DNA from 2 places in the Rhodococcus sp. NPDC059969 genome. Region 1 is predicted to be linked to the other one. Evidence: riboswitches for the same ligand, from Rfam matches in the RefSeq annotation. Region 1 holds a riboswitch; the other holds the start of a gene.
The links. A riboswitch is a leader RNA that binds a small molecule or an ion and turns the genes downstream of it on or off. The one in region 1 is predicted to bind cyclic di-AMP.
Positions count from the first base shown of each region.

Region 1 (5,587 bases):
CCTGCGACAGAAAGCCGAAACCCTTTTCGACGTCGTACCACTTCACCTTGCCGGTCGGCACCGCGTTCACCTGCTCATCACTCGACTGGGGCATCTGCCCCAATGTGCTCGGGAGGCTCTCGGAAGAGCCTCATGGCCTTGCTCGCATCGCTTCCGGTGGAAGAATGCAAAAGAACGCGCCCCACACTTGCTTCAGCGGGGCGCGCAGTCTGTTAACAGTCTACCTGTGACGAACCCGGGTCGGCACCCAGGTTTACAGGCACTATCCTCGTAGGTGTGGACCCTCAACCGAACCCGCGCACTTCCGGCACCGGAAACGGTCTGTTCCGTACGGCGATGGCACTGTTCATCGTCGGATTCCTGGCGATCGTGGCCATCTTCGCGGTCCACATCTTCAGCGACACTCCGCCCGGCCTGGCCTTGTATCTCGTCGCGCTCGCGTGCCCGATCGGCTTCCTTCTCGCGATCGTCTACACGCTGAGATCCGGTCGACGCGTGCGCTGATCTCTCCCGCCTCCAACCGAAAGGTCACTGACCATGAGAATCCTCCTGAACGTGATCTGGCTGGTGTTCGGCGGCTTCTGGCTGGCGTTGGGTTACTTCGCCGCAGGCATCATCTGCTGCATCCTCATCATCACGATTCCCTTCGGAATCGCAGCGTTCCGCATCGGCATCTACGCGCTGTGGCCGTTCGGTAAGACCGTCGTCGACAAGCCGACCGCCGGTGTCGGTTCGATGATCGGCAACGTCATCTGGGTGATCATCGCCGGCATCTGGTTGGCGATCGGACACATCGTCACCGCCGTCGCGATGGCAATCACGATCATCGGAATTCCACTCGCCGTCGCGAACTTGAAGATGATTCCGATCTCGCTGATGCCACTGGGCAAGGAGATCGTCGACGTGGACCGCGTCAATTACGCATAGCCGTCGATCGCGTCAATTGCTCGTAATCGGCCTCTCAAACCGAAGAACCCGACCACGGCAGGTGCTGTGGTCGGGTTCTTCTATCAGGTCGGATCAGCGGCCGAGGCTACCGAGTCCGGGGAGGTTACCGAGCGAACCGGTACCCGTGCCCGTGCCCGGATCAACGGGGCCGACCGGGCCCTCGGAGACAACGACGGTCACGCTCGAAGCACGCGAAAGCACGCTCTTCGCAGTGATCTCGACGGTGACGCTGCCGACAGCCGTGGGGGTTCCCGAGATGGTGCCGTCCGGTGCGAGGGACAGTCCGCCGGGCAGAGTGCCGTTGGTGAGTGCAAAGGTTGCGCGCGCATCGGCGGCAGTGAGCTTCTGCGAATACGCCTTACCTACCTGAGCGGCAGGCAATTCGACGGTCGCGGGCAGCGGGTACGCAGCAACTACGGTCACCTTGCCCCCGTTGGTCGTCGACGCGATGGCGCCGGTCGAGGTGTCGAGCGCAAGGTTTTTGACCTTCTCCAGTGCCGGAACCTTGGTATCGGCCAGAGCGGTGGTGGCGCGCGTCGTCAGATCGACCGACCACAAGTGTCCGTTCATGACGTCCGCGACATATGCAATGCCTGCCGCAGAGTCGACGATCACGCCGTTGGGAATCGCGGTCGGAGACAGCGTGGTCTTCGACAGAACCGCGCCGCCCGGGGTGATCGCCCACAGGTTGGTTGCCCGGGTGTCGGTCATGTAGATGTTGCCGGTGTTCGTGTCGACATCGACGTCGACGGGGTAGAGGTTGTCGGCACGCACGATCGACTTGAGTGCTCCGCCCTTGCGTACGTCCGCCTGCCACAGCGTGCGGCCGTAATTCTCGTCGAAGAAGTTGGTGTCCGCGATGTAGAGGAAACCGCGGACACTGTCGAAGGCGAGCTTGGTCGGCGTTGCCGACTTGTCGACCAGAATGCTCGACACGGCGTCGGCGGCGTTGGGATCGACGACTCGGATGTTGCCGGACTTGTAGTCCGAGAAGTACGCGCGGTGTGTTGTGGGGTCGACGACGACATCGTTGATCTGCGGCCGCGAGCCGTCGGGGTTCTTCTCGCTCAGCGTGACCGTCTTTTCGACCTTGCCGGTCTTGGTGTCGACAATCGAGATCGCGCCGCCGTAGGAGGAGGACACGTATGCGCGTCCGAGGTCCGAATCCACGGCAAGTGCCGACGGGTAACCGACGACACCGTCGATGCTGCCGACGGACTTGCCCGTGTTCGTGTCGACGACGGACAACGAACTGGTCGGTCCGCCGTACTGCGTGATGTATCCGCGGTGGGTTGCCGAGTCGACGACGATGTCGCCGGGCTGGGTTGCGGAATAGCTTCCGACAACACCGTGTGTCGGATCCTCGGGTGAGGCGTGTGCAGCGGGAGCAGTGACGGCCAGGCCGACAGCAGCAGCGGCGACGGCGAGTGACGCGGTGACCGCGCGCCGACGGTATTGCAGTTTCATGAGGGGTGCCCTACTTCTTTGGAAGACTCTGCGAACCCTGCCCATTCAAGACAAGTCAGGCAAACCTAACCTAAGTTTCTATTCGGATGTTGAGACACGGGCCACACCACCGGCCTGGATCGACACACCTCTCAATCGCCCGGATTCCTATTTCCACATAACGTGTGACCTTGCTCACATTACGGATGGATAACGGAACGGACACAACCGGACATTCACTCAGGCACCCCTACCTACCTGGGAAGAGTCTCCTGCGCTTTGTGTGACGCGTTGTACGTCTTTCGCCACGCCGCGTTATCAAATGGTGACACGAGAGACTCGAGCCGTTACCGTCGTTTTCGGCCGGGAAACTCGGCCACCTCCGGCCCGCCGCGCCAAGCCTTGTCCCGCGGGTACCGGACTTCCGACAGAGCATTCCAGGGACGAGGACGGGGGACCCAAAGTCCTCTGTGAGAACAGAAAAGTTCTCCAGTGGACACCGGTTCGGTCGCAAGACCGGATCTTGGGGTGAAGCCAGACCCTTTCCAGCCAGGAAAGGCGAGGCCGGGCGACCTCTCAGCCCGAACCCGACAGCTGACCTCGCAGGCGCGTGTGGAGAGGATTTCGACCATCATGAGCGGACGCCATCGCAAGCCCACCACCACCGGCCGCACTGTCGCCAAGGTCGCCGTCACCGGCGCCATCATGGGCGTAGCAGGAATTGCAGCCACCGGAACCGCAAACGCTGCCCCCGACTCCGACTGGGATCGTCTCGCCCAGTGTGAGGCCGGCGGAAACTGGGCCATCAACACCGGCAACGGTTACCAGGGCGGATTGCAGTTCTCCCCCAGCACGTGGAACGCACACGGCGGCGGACAGTACGCAGCCACCGCAAACCAGGCCTCTCGCGAGCAGCAGATCGTTGTTGCCGAGCGTGTTCTCGCAAACCAGGGTTGGGGCGCATGGCCGTCCTGCTCCTCCAGCCTCGGACTGAGCAGCGGCGCCACCGAGCGTTCCGCTCCGGCCACCACGGCTCCTCAGGCAGCTCCGGCTCCGGCACAGCAGGTCGCTCAGACCGTTGCACACCCGGTTGCCGACGCCATCGATCAGGCAATCGCTTTCGCCGAGGCCAACGGCATCCCGGTCGACCCGCAGATCCTCGCAGTCGCCGACACCGCGAAGTCGTTCCTCAAGTAACACCGGCAAGACTGTCCGCTCGGACGCTCGAACATCAAGAAGGCCCGCACCGATTCGGTGCGGGCCTTCTTCGTGTCGAGTTGTTATCGGTTGATGACGGTGTGCGGGTGTACGTAAGGAAGTGACTCCACCGGAACCGGAAAGGTGGTGTCCTCGCCGAAGGGTGAAAGTCCACCTGCGCGGGTCGATGACAATTCGGTCACTGCGTGATCTCCGTCTGCAGTTTCCGGCCATCCTGGATCTACATAGTGTTGCTTCGAATTGTTGGCCACGAAGTCATTTTGACAGGACGCCGTTACGCCGTACAGACCAGGTCTCTAATCTGATACCTGATGACCGAAACACGTGGCACCCCGGCGGGCAGTTCCGCAGCCGAAAGTCTGACCGATTGGCTCTCGGCGCGCAGTGACGCCGAGTTGACGGAGTTGCTGCGTCTGCGCCCCGATCTGGCCGTACCGCCGCCGAGCACGATGGTGGTTCTCAGCGGTCGGGCACAGCAACGCGCGTCGGTCAGCCGAGCCGCAGACGAACTCGACACCCTCGATTTCGGTCTTCTCGAATTGTTGGCGCTGGCCGGCGCCGAGGAAACTCCGATGACGCGGGCGGAGCTCAACAGTGCAATCGCCGAACGCGCCCTGACCGGCAAGGGCAAGGTCACCAAGAAGGCCGTCGACAAGTCACTGTCGAAGATGCGCGAGTCCGCCCTCATCTGGGGTGTCGATCCCATCAGCGTCGTCCCGGCAGTCATCGGGATGATTCCCTGGCGTGTGGGGCGTGCCCTCGAACCTGCCGAGGCGATGTCCGAGACCGAGATCTCGGCGGCCCTCGACGCTCTGGACACCCGGGAACGGGATCTCCTCGAGACTCTCGCCAACTCCAGCCCGATCGGCCGTACCCGCGACGCTGCCCCGGGAACGCCGCCCGAGCGCCCGGTTCAGCGATTGCTGGCAGCCGGCCTGCTGCGGTGGCTCGACGAGCAGACAGTCGAACTTCCGGCGACGGTTCGTCAGGTCATCCGCGGCGAGCCGGTTTTCGATCCGACGACACTGACCGCACCGGTCATCGGGGGCGACAAACTCAAACCGGCGGACGTGAACGCCGCAGCAGCCGGCGAAGCGCTCGAGTTGGTACGCCAATGCGAGAACGTGATCGCAGTTCTGGGAGCAGCACCGGCCCCCGCCCTGCGAGCCGGTGGACTCGGCGTTCGAGAACTACGACGCGTGGCCAAGACTGCCGATCTCGACGAAGCGCGAGTGAGCCTGCTTGTCGAATTGCTCTCGGCAGCCGGACTCATCGCGAGCGGAACGCCCGACCCGGCGCCGATCTCGGACAACGCTGACGAATACTGGACGCCTACACTCGCCGTCGACGGCTGGCTGAACGCGTCCACAGCGCGACGGTGGGAGGTCCTGGCGTCCGCCTGGGTGGACGTACCGCGCGTTCCGTGGATGATCGGGCTGCGGGATTCCACCGACAAGCCGATCGCGGCACTGTCCGAGGAGGGCCGGGCACCGGCCGCTCCGCGAGATCGTCAGGCCATTCTGGGGTTGCTCTCCGAACTCGACAGTGGTCAGACTGCGTCGGCCGTCGAGGTCAGTCGGCTGCTGGCGTGGCGACGTCCGCGGTGGAGCGGGCGCCTACGGACCTTCGCGATCGAGCGAACTCTGGACGAGGCCGCCGCGCTCGGACTGGTAGCCCGCGGCGCTTTGTCGTCACCGGGACGAGCATTGCTGCACGGCGGGGACGCCGAAGCCGAAATGCAGTCCGCGCTACCCGAGCCCATCGACTTCATCCTGGTCCAGGCAGATCTGACATTGGTTGCGCCCGGCCCGCTCGTACCGGACCTGCTCGAGCAGGTGAGCCTGGTCGCGGACATCGAGTCCGCAGGATCGGCGTCCATGTACCGCATCAGCGAAGACAGTGTGCGGCGTGCTCTCGACGCCGGTCTGACGGCTACCGAACTGCATGCCATGTTCGCCTCGAAATCGAAGACACC
Region 1 is NZ_JBHWUF010000002.1:172,240-177,826, reverse strand. Features, by position in the region: gene ACFWAD_RS09755 (cold-shock protein) at 1-61, opposite strand, end outside; gene ACFWAD_RS09750 (hypothetical protein) at 277-504, shown strand; gene ACFWAD_RS09745 (YccF domain-containing protein) at 538-927, shown strand; gene ACFWAD_RS09740 (YncE family protein) at 1,021-2,415, opposite strand; cyclic di-AMP (ydaO/yuaA leader) riboswitch at 2,799-3,019, shown strand; gene ACFWAD_RS09735 (transglycosylase family protein) at 3,028-3,591, shown strand; gene ACFWAD_RS09730 (hypothetical protein) at 3,675-3,863, opposite strand; gene ACFWAD_RS09725 (helicase-associated domain-containing protein) at 3,924-5,587, shown strand, end outside.

Region 2 (5,587 bases), on a different contig from region 1:
GGCATCGGCTTCTGCTTCGCGCCGGTCTTTCATCCCGCACTGCGCTTTGCAGCGGTGCCTCGCAAGGAAATCGGCATCCCGACGGCGTTCAACGTGCTCGGTCCACTGACCAATCCGGCTCGCCCGCGCGCCGGCCTGATCGGGTGCGCATTTCCGAAGCTGATCTCGGTTGTCGCGGGAGTGCTTGCGCAGCGCGGTAATTCGGCGTTGGTAGTGCGCGGAGACGACGGACTCGACGAGCTGACCACCTCCACGACTTCGACGGTCCATATCGTTGGCGGCGGAAGTGTGCGAACCGTCACGTTGGATCCGCGTGATCTCGGAATCGATCGCGTTCCTCTCGAGGAGTTGCGCGGAGGAGACGCCGAAGTCAACGCCACGGTCGCGCGAACGCTGCTCTCCGGGCAGAAGGGCCCCGTCCGGGACGCGGTCTTGCTGAACGCGGGAGCAGCCATCGCGGCATTCAACGGTGTCGGCGATGACCTCGAGGGTGCGATCTCTGCCGGGATGAACGCCGCCGCTGCCGCGATCGACAGCGGCGCGGGCGCTGAACTGCTTCACAAGTGGGCGGCACTCACCGCTGATCTGGCCGACCAAGCCTGATCGACGTCAGTCGAAGAGGCGTCGATCAGGCTCGGTCGACGGGCTACTCGCCCAGCGAGAAACCGGCTTCGACGTCAGCGCTGGAGAACGACTGGAATGCAATGTGTGTGGCGGTTCGGAGAACACCGGGCACCTTGTTGATTCCTCCGGTGACCACGTCGGCGATCTGGGCGTGGTCACGTACTTTCACGATGGCGATCAAGTCGACGTCACCTGCGCACGAGTAGACCTCGGTCACTCCGGACAGGTCGGCGACGGCCTGAGCGGTTTCCGGGATCCGGGCGGACTCGGCGTGAATCATGACGATGGCGTTGATCATTTCTCTCCTCGATTTCCCGGCGGGTTGTGATGACCCGGTGGTTTCGATCGAGCTTAGGGGTGCCGCCCCGCCGTTACGTCATCGATGTTCGGATTCGGTACCGGCTCGCGCGAGTCGGCACCAGGCTTCCCACTTGCCGGCGCCGCCCACCGGTTCGACGTAGCCGGATGTCGCCGACACGATTCGGACACCGTCCGATCCGAGCCACCTGGCGATCAGTCCCAGTTCTTCGGGCGAGGCGCCGCGAAACGGGGCGTCGTCCGGCAACACGGTTTCGGCCGCCGCTGTGATGGCGTCGACGACGGGCATCGGGTGTGTTCCGCGCCCGGCGAGTCCCGCGGAGGCGAGCCGTCCGGAGCGGATCACGGACAGCTCCCAGCCGCCGTCCCCCGTGGGGCGGGCGAGAACGAGTTGTTCGATCGCCGCGACTGCGGCGAGCCGCTGTGTGCGCCGCACTGCGGTAGCGACTGCGACGGTTCGGTCACGTAGACGAGCAGCATTCTCGAACAACGCGTGTGTGGACAGTTCGTCTATCCGCGCCTGCATCTGTTGTAGAGGAGCGTCGTTGGTCCCCCGGAAGAAACCACGCACAGCCTCAGGGGCCGCCGCGTAGTCCTCTGCAGTGATTTCCGGGGCCCAGGAGGCCGGACACGCTCCCAATTCGCGAGCGGGGCAGTCAGGGCCGTGGACGGCGCCGCGCCCCAGTCGCTTGGTGCAGGTGCGTAGACGACTGAACTCTGCGACCGTTTCGGCGACGTCTACTGCATCGGCGCGAGAGGTGAACGGGCCGATGGAATCGGCCGTCGGCGTGCGAACCACGGACAATCTCGGGAATGCCTCGTCCGTGATGGTGATCCACCAACCGCGCTTGGGAAACTTGGAGCGGCGGTTGTACGGCGGCGCATGCGCGCTCAGCAGGCGCAGTTCGCGGACCCCGGCTTCCAAAGCATGCGCGCACTGGACGTGGTCGACGCGAGTGGCCAGCGCGACCATTTCCTTCATACGGCCGCGCGTCTCCGAACCGGTGAAGTAGTTGCGGACGCGGCGTCGTAGATCGGTAGCAGTTCCTATATAGAGGGCTTCGTCCGAAGGACCTCGGAAAAGGTAGACGCCGGGGCTTCTCGGCAGGTCGGCGGCAAAGGACCGTTTGGCCCGTTGATGCGAGGAAATATTGGGCAGGTAGTCGATGAGTTCGCTGTAACTGTGGACGCCCTGGTTCCCGACCCTGTCGATCAGTCCGTGGAGGACGTCGACGGTCGCACGCGCGTCGTCGAGAGCCCGGTGCGTCGGCTGGGTGGTCACTTGGAAGAGATGGGCGAGTGCGGAGAGCTTCACCGAAGGTGCTTCGTCGCGTGTGAGTACCCGTCGGGCGAGTTTGACGGTGCACAGGACACGGAATGCCGGCCACGGGCGTGCGCTGCGTGACGCCGCTGCTTTGAGGAAGCCGATGTCGAACGGCGCGTTGTGTGCCACCAGCACCGCGCCCTCGGCGAACTCGAGAAATGCAGGCAGGACACGCTCGATCGGCGGTGCGCCGATCAGCATGGCCGTGGTGATTCCGGTCAGCTCGACGATGTACGGCGGAATCGACCGGCCGGGGTCGACGAGTGTGGCCATTTCACCGAGGACCTCGCCGCCCCGGATCTTGACGGCGCCGATCTCGGTGATGGAGTCCTGGTCGGCGCTTCCACCTGTGGTCTCGAGGTCGACGACGACAAACGTTGTCTCGCTCAGCGGTGTGTCCAACTCGTCGAAGCTCAGTTGCCGCCCGACGTCGAATTTCTCCCCGTCGGAGAACGGGGGCGGAGACGGAAATTCTCGGGCCGAGGCGGGACTCACATCGCAGACAGTAGAAGGACCCCCCGACAGGAATTGGCGAGTGCTGACGCGGAATCCGGCTCACTCCGACTTCCATTGGGAAAGCAGCGGATTGACCCCCGACAAAAGTATGAGAGACGAGGATCACACTTGCGGTGGGAACTCGCGAATGCGGCCTCGCACCTACTTGCCGGTAGGGCGATTCGTGAGGTTGTTGCTACGACGATCAGCCGCCGAAAATGCTGGATTGATCGAAACAGGTTCTAGTTTCAAGTAATCGGCGTTGAACTGCATGGAAGATCGGATTGTCGGGTTTGGTGACCCTTGCCAGTGGGTACCAAGCGCAGGTTTGCGGGCCAGGTGAGCCTCGCCGAACAGACCTGTTGTTATCTCTTCGTGACCCGTTGGGAGTATCGCGGGCGCGGCAGCACGATTTCCGGCGAATCAGGCGCGATTGTCACGAAGCGGTCGACATCGTCGCGATCATTTCGTAACCTTCCTGAGACCTAACGAAGTCTTGCCGGACCAAACAGGACCGGCATCGTCAGGAACCGCCTAATCGGGATCTCCGCGAGGAACCCGAACCGGGAACCCAAGTTTCCACTGGGGTGAATCCCGCCTGGGGTGCAGCACGCACGATCGCTGCAGACCACGCGGGTAGGGCTGATCTTCCCAGCCCGAACCCGTCAGCTAACTCGGTCGGCGGATGAATGGAAGAAATGGAGCACCCCTTAAGTGGCGTCACAGAGTTTCAAGCGTTCAGCGCAGTTGGCAGTAGCCGGCGCGCTCGCAGTCGGTGCATTTGCTGCAACCGCTGCACCTGCCTCGGCAGACCCCATCACGATCCCCGGCGTCGGCACCTTCGAGGTTCCGGGCGTTTCTATTCCTCAGTTGCCGGTCATCCCGGGCATCACCGACATCGCACCGGCCGCACCGGCCGCTCCCATCTCCAGTGTTGGTGAGCAGGCAGTTCGCGCCGCAGAGAGCAAGCTGGGCTCCCCGTACGTGTACGGCGCATCGGGCCCGGACGCATTCGACTGCTCCGGTCTGGTCCAGTGGGCATACAAGCAGGCCGGCCTGAACCTGCCTCGCACGAGCTACGACCAGGCTGCAGCCGGCGTTGCCGTTGCACAGTCCGATCTCCAGGTCGGCGACGTGATCTCCTTCTACGGCGGATCGCACTCGGGCATCTACGCCGGCAACGGCAATGTCATCCACGCGTCGACCGCTGGTCAGCCCGTGAAGCTCGCACCGGTGTCCTCGATGCCGTACGACGGTGCTCGCCGTTACTGATTTCTGATCACGCTCGACGGCTGTCTCCGGTAGGCAGTCGGAACGATCCGCCGCTGCAAGGCGGCGGAGCTCGGGGGAGCTCCGGATCTTCGAATGTGGGCCTCGAATCTTCTGATTCGAGGCCCACATTTTTGGTTTCTCGACAATCCGCCGGTACTTCACCCCGACACGCCTACCGGCGAGTAGACACAAACGTATGCCGTTCCGTAACCTTACCGAGACATTTCGCGGCCGAGACAGGTACTGTGGATAGTTGACAGCCAGCTAACAGATCGTCGACCGGTCCCGGTCGACGTCGCTTCATCGAGACGGAGAGTTGCATTCCGTGGTTTCATCGAAAAACAACAGTCGAGTACGCGCCGCATTGACAGTGGGAGTGCTGGCGTTCGGACTCGTCGCAGGGCCTTCGATGCAGGCCGGTGCCGATCCCGTCATCACCAATCCGACCGAGGCACTCGACAAGCTGGGTGAGCTCTCCCGGGTATCCGAGCAGACCAACGAAGCGCTGCACAACGCGCAGATCGATCTCGACGCGAAGCTGGGCGTCGCGAACGATGCGGACGCGCGATCGGCAGCCGATCAAGGCCTTCTCGACGCGGCTTCGGCACGCGTCGCGGAGTTCGCTCCGGCGGTAAACCGCATTGCCACAGCGAATTACCAGGGTGCGCGGACCAATCGCCTCTTCGCTTTGATGGTGAGCGATTCGCCGCAGCAGTTGCTCGACCAGATGTCCGCGCTCGACGTGATCTCCAACGACGCCGCAGTGCAGGTCTCCCAGTTCAACCAAGCTACTGCCGATGCGCGTGCTGCCTCGGAAGCGTCGAAGCGATCGGCCGAAGAGGCTCGAACCGCCGCCGATCAAGCCCGTGCACTCAGTGACGACTTGCAGCGCAAGCAGAGTGAACTGCAGACGCAGATCGCCGATGTGACCAAGGCATTCCAGAACCTCACCGATGCCGAGCGTAACCAACTGAGCGGTACGCCATTCCCGCCGGACGTCGATCTCAGCAAAATTCTAGCTAACTTGACGCCAGGTTCCGGCGCCGCGGCGCTCCAGGCAGGCCTGACCCGTATCGGTGATCCGTACGTCTGGGGCGCAACCGGCCCGAACGAGTTCGACTGCTCAGGTCTGGTGGTCTGGGCCTACAAGCAGATCGGGAAGTCTCTGCCCCGTTCGAGCCAAGCGCAGGCGCAGGGCGGTGTTCCGGTCTCGAGGGACCAACTACAGCCCGGTGACGTCGTGACTTTCTACAGCGACAACTCGCATGTCGGTATCTACGCCGGCGACGGAAACATTCTGCATGCGTCGACGTTCGGCGTACCGGTAAAGGTTCAGTCGATGGCAGGCATGGAGTTTTCCACTGCGCGTCGTTACTGACGGCTTGCTACGTCCGGGCGACGTGTGGCCAGCCGCCGTGAAGCGTCGAGTCGAGTTCTCCTACACTCGGCACCGTGCCGACTGAACCGATGACGACGCCCGACGTCGGCGCAGATCGAAAACGCCGTTGGGAGTACCCAGCTCTCGTGGCACTCGGTGTTGCCGTGGTGCTCGTT
Region 2 is NZ_JBHWUF010000007.1:241,768-247,354, forward strand. Features, by position in the region: gene trpD (anthranilate phosphoribosyltransferase) at 1-603, shown strand, start outside; gene ACFWAD_RS20430 (Lrp/AsnC family transcriptional regulator) at 647-922, opposite strand; gene ACFWAD_RS20435 (DEDD exonuclease domain-containing protein) at 1,001-2,683, opposite strand; cyclic di-AMP (ydaO/yuaA leader) riboswitch at 3,283-3,461, shown strand; gene ACFWAD_RS20440 (C40 family peptidase) at 3,476-4,033, shown strand; gene ACFWAD_RS20445 (C40 family peptidase) at 4,359-5,411, shown strand; gene ACFWAD_RS20450 (peptidase MA family metallohydrolase) at 5,486-5,587, shown strand, end outside.
Region 2: it holds a riboswitch for cyclic di-AMP, as region 1 does, so the genes downstream of both, ACFWAD_RS20440 (C40 family peptidase) here and ACFWAD_RS09735 (transglycosylase family protein) in region 1, are expected to answer to the same signal.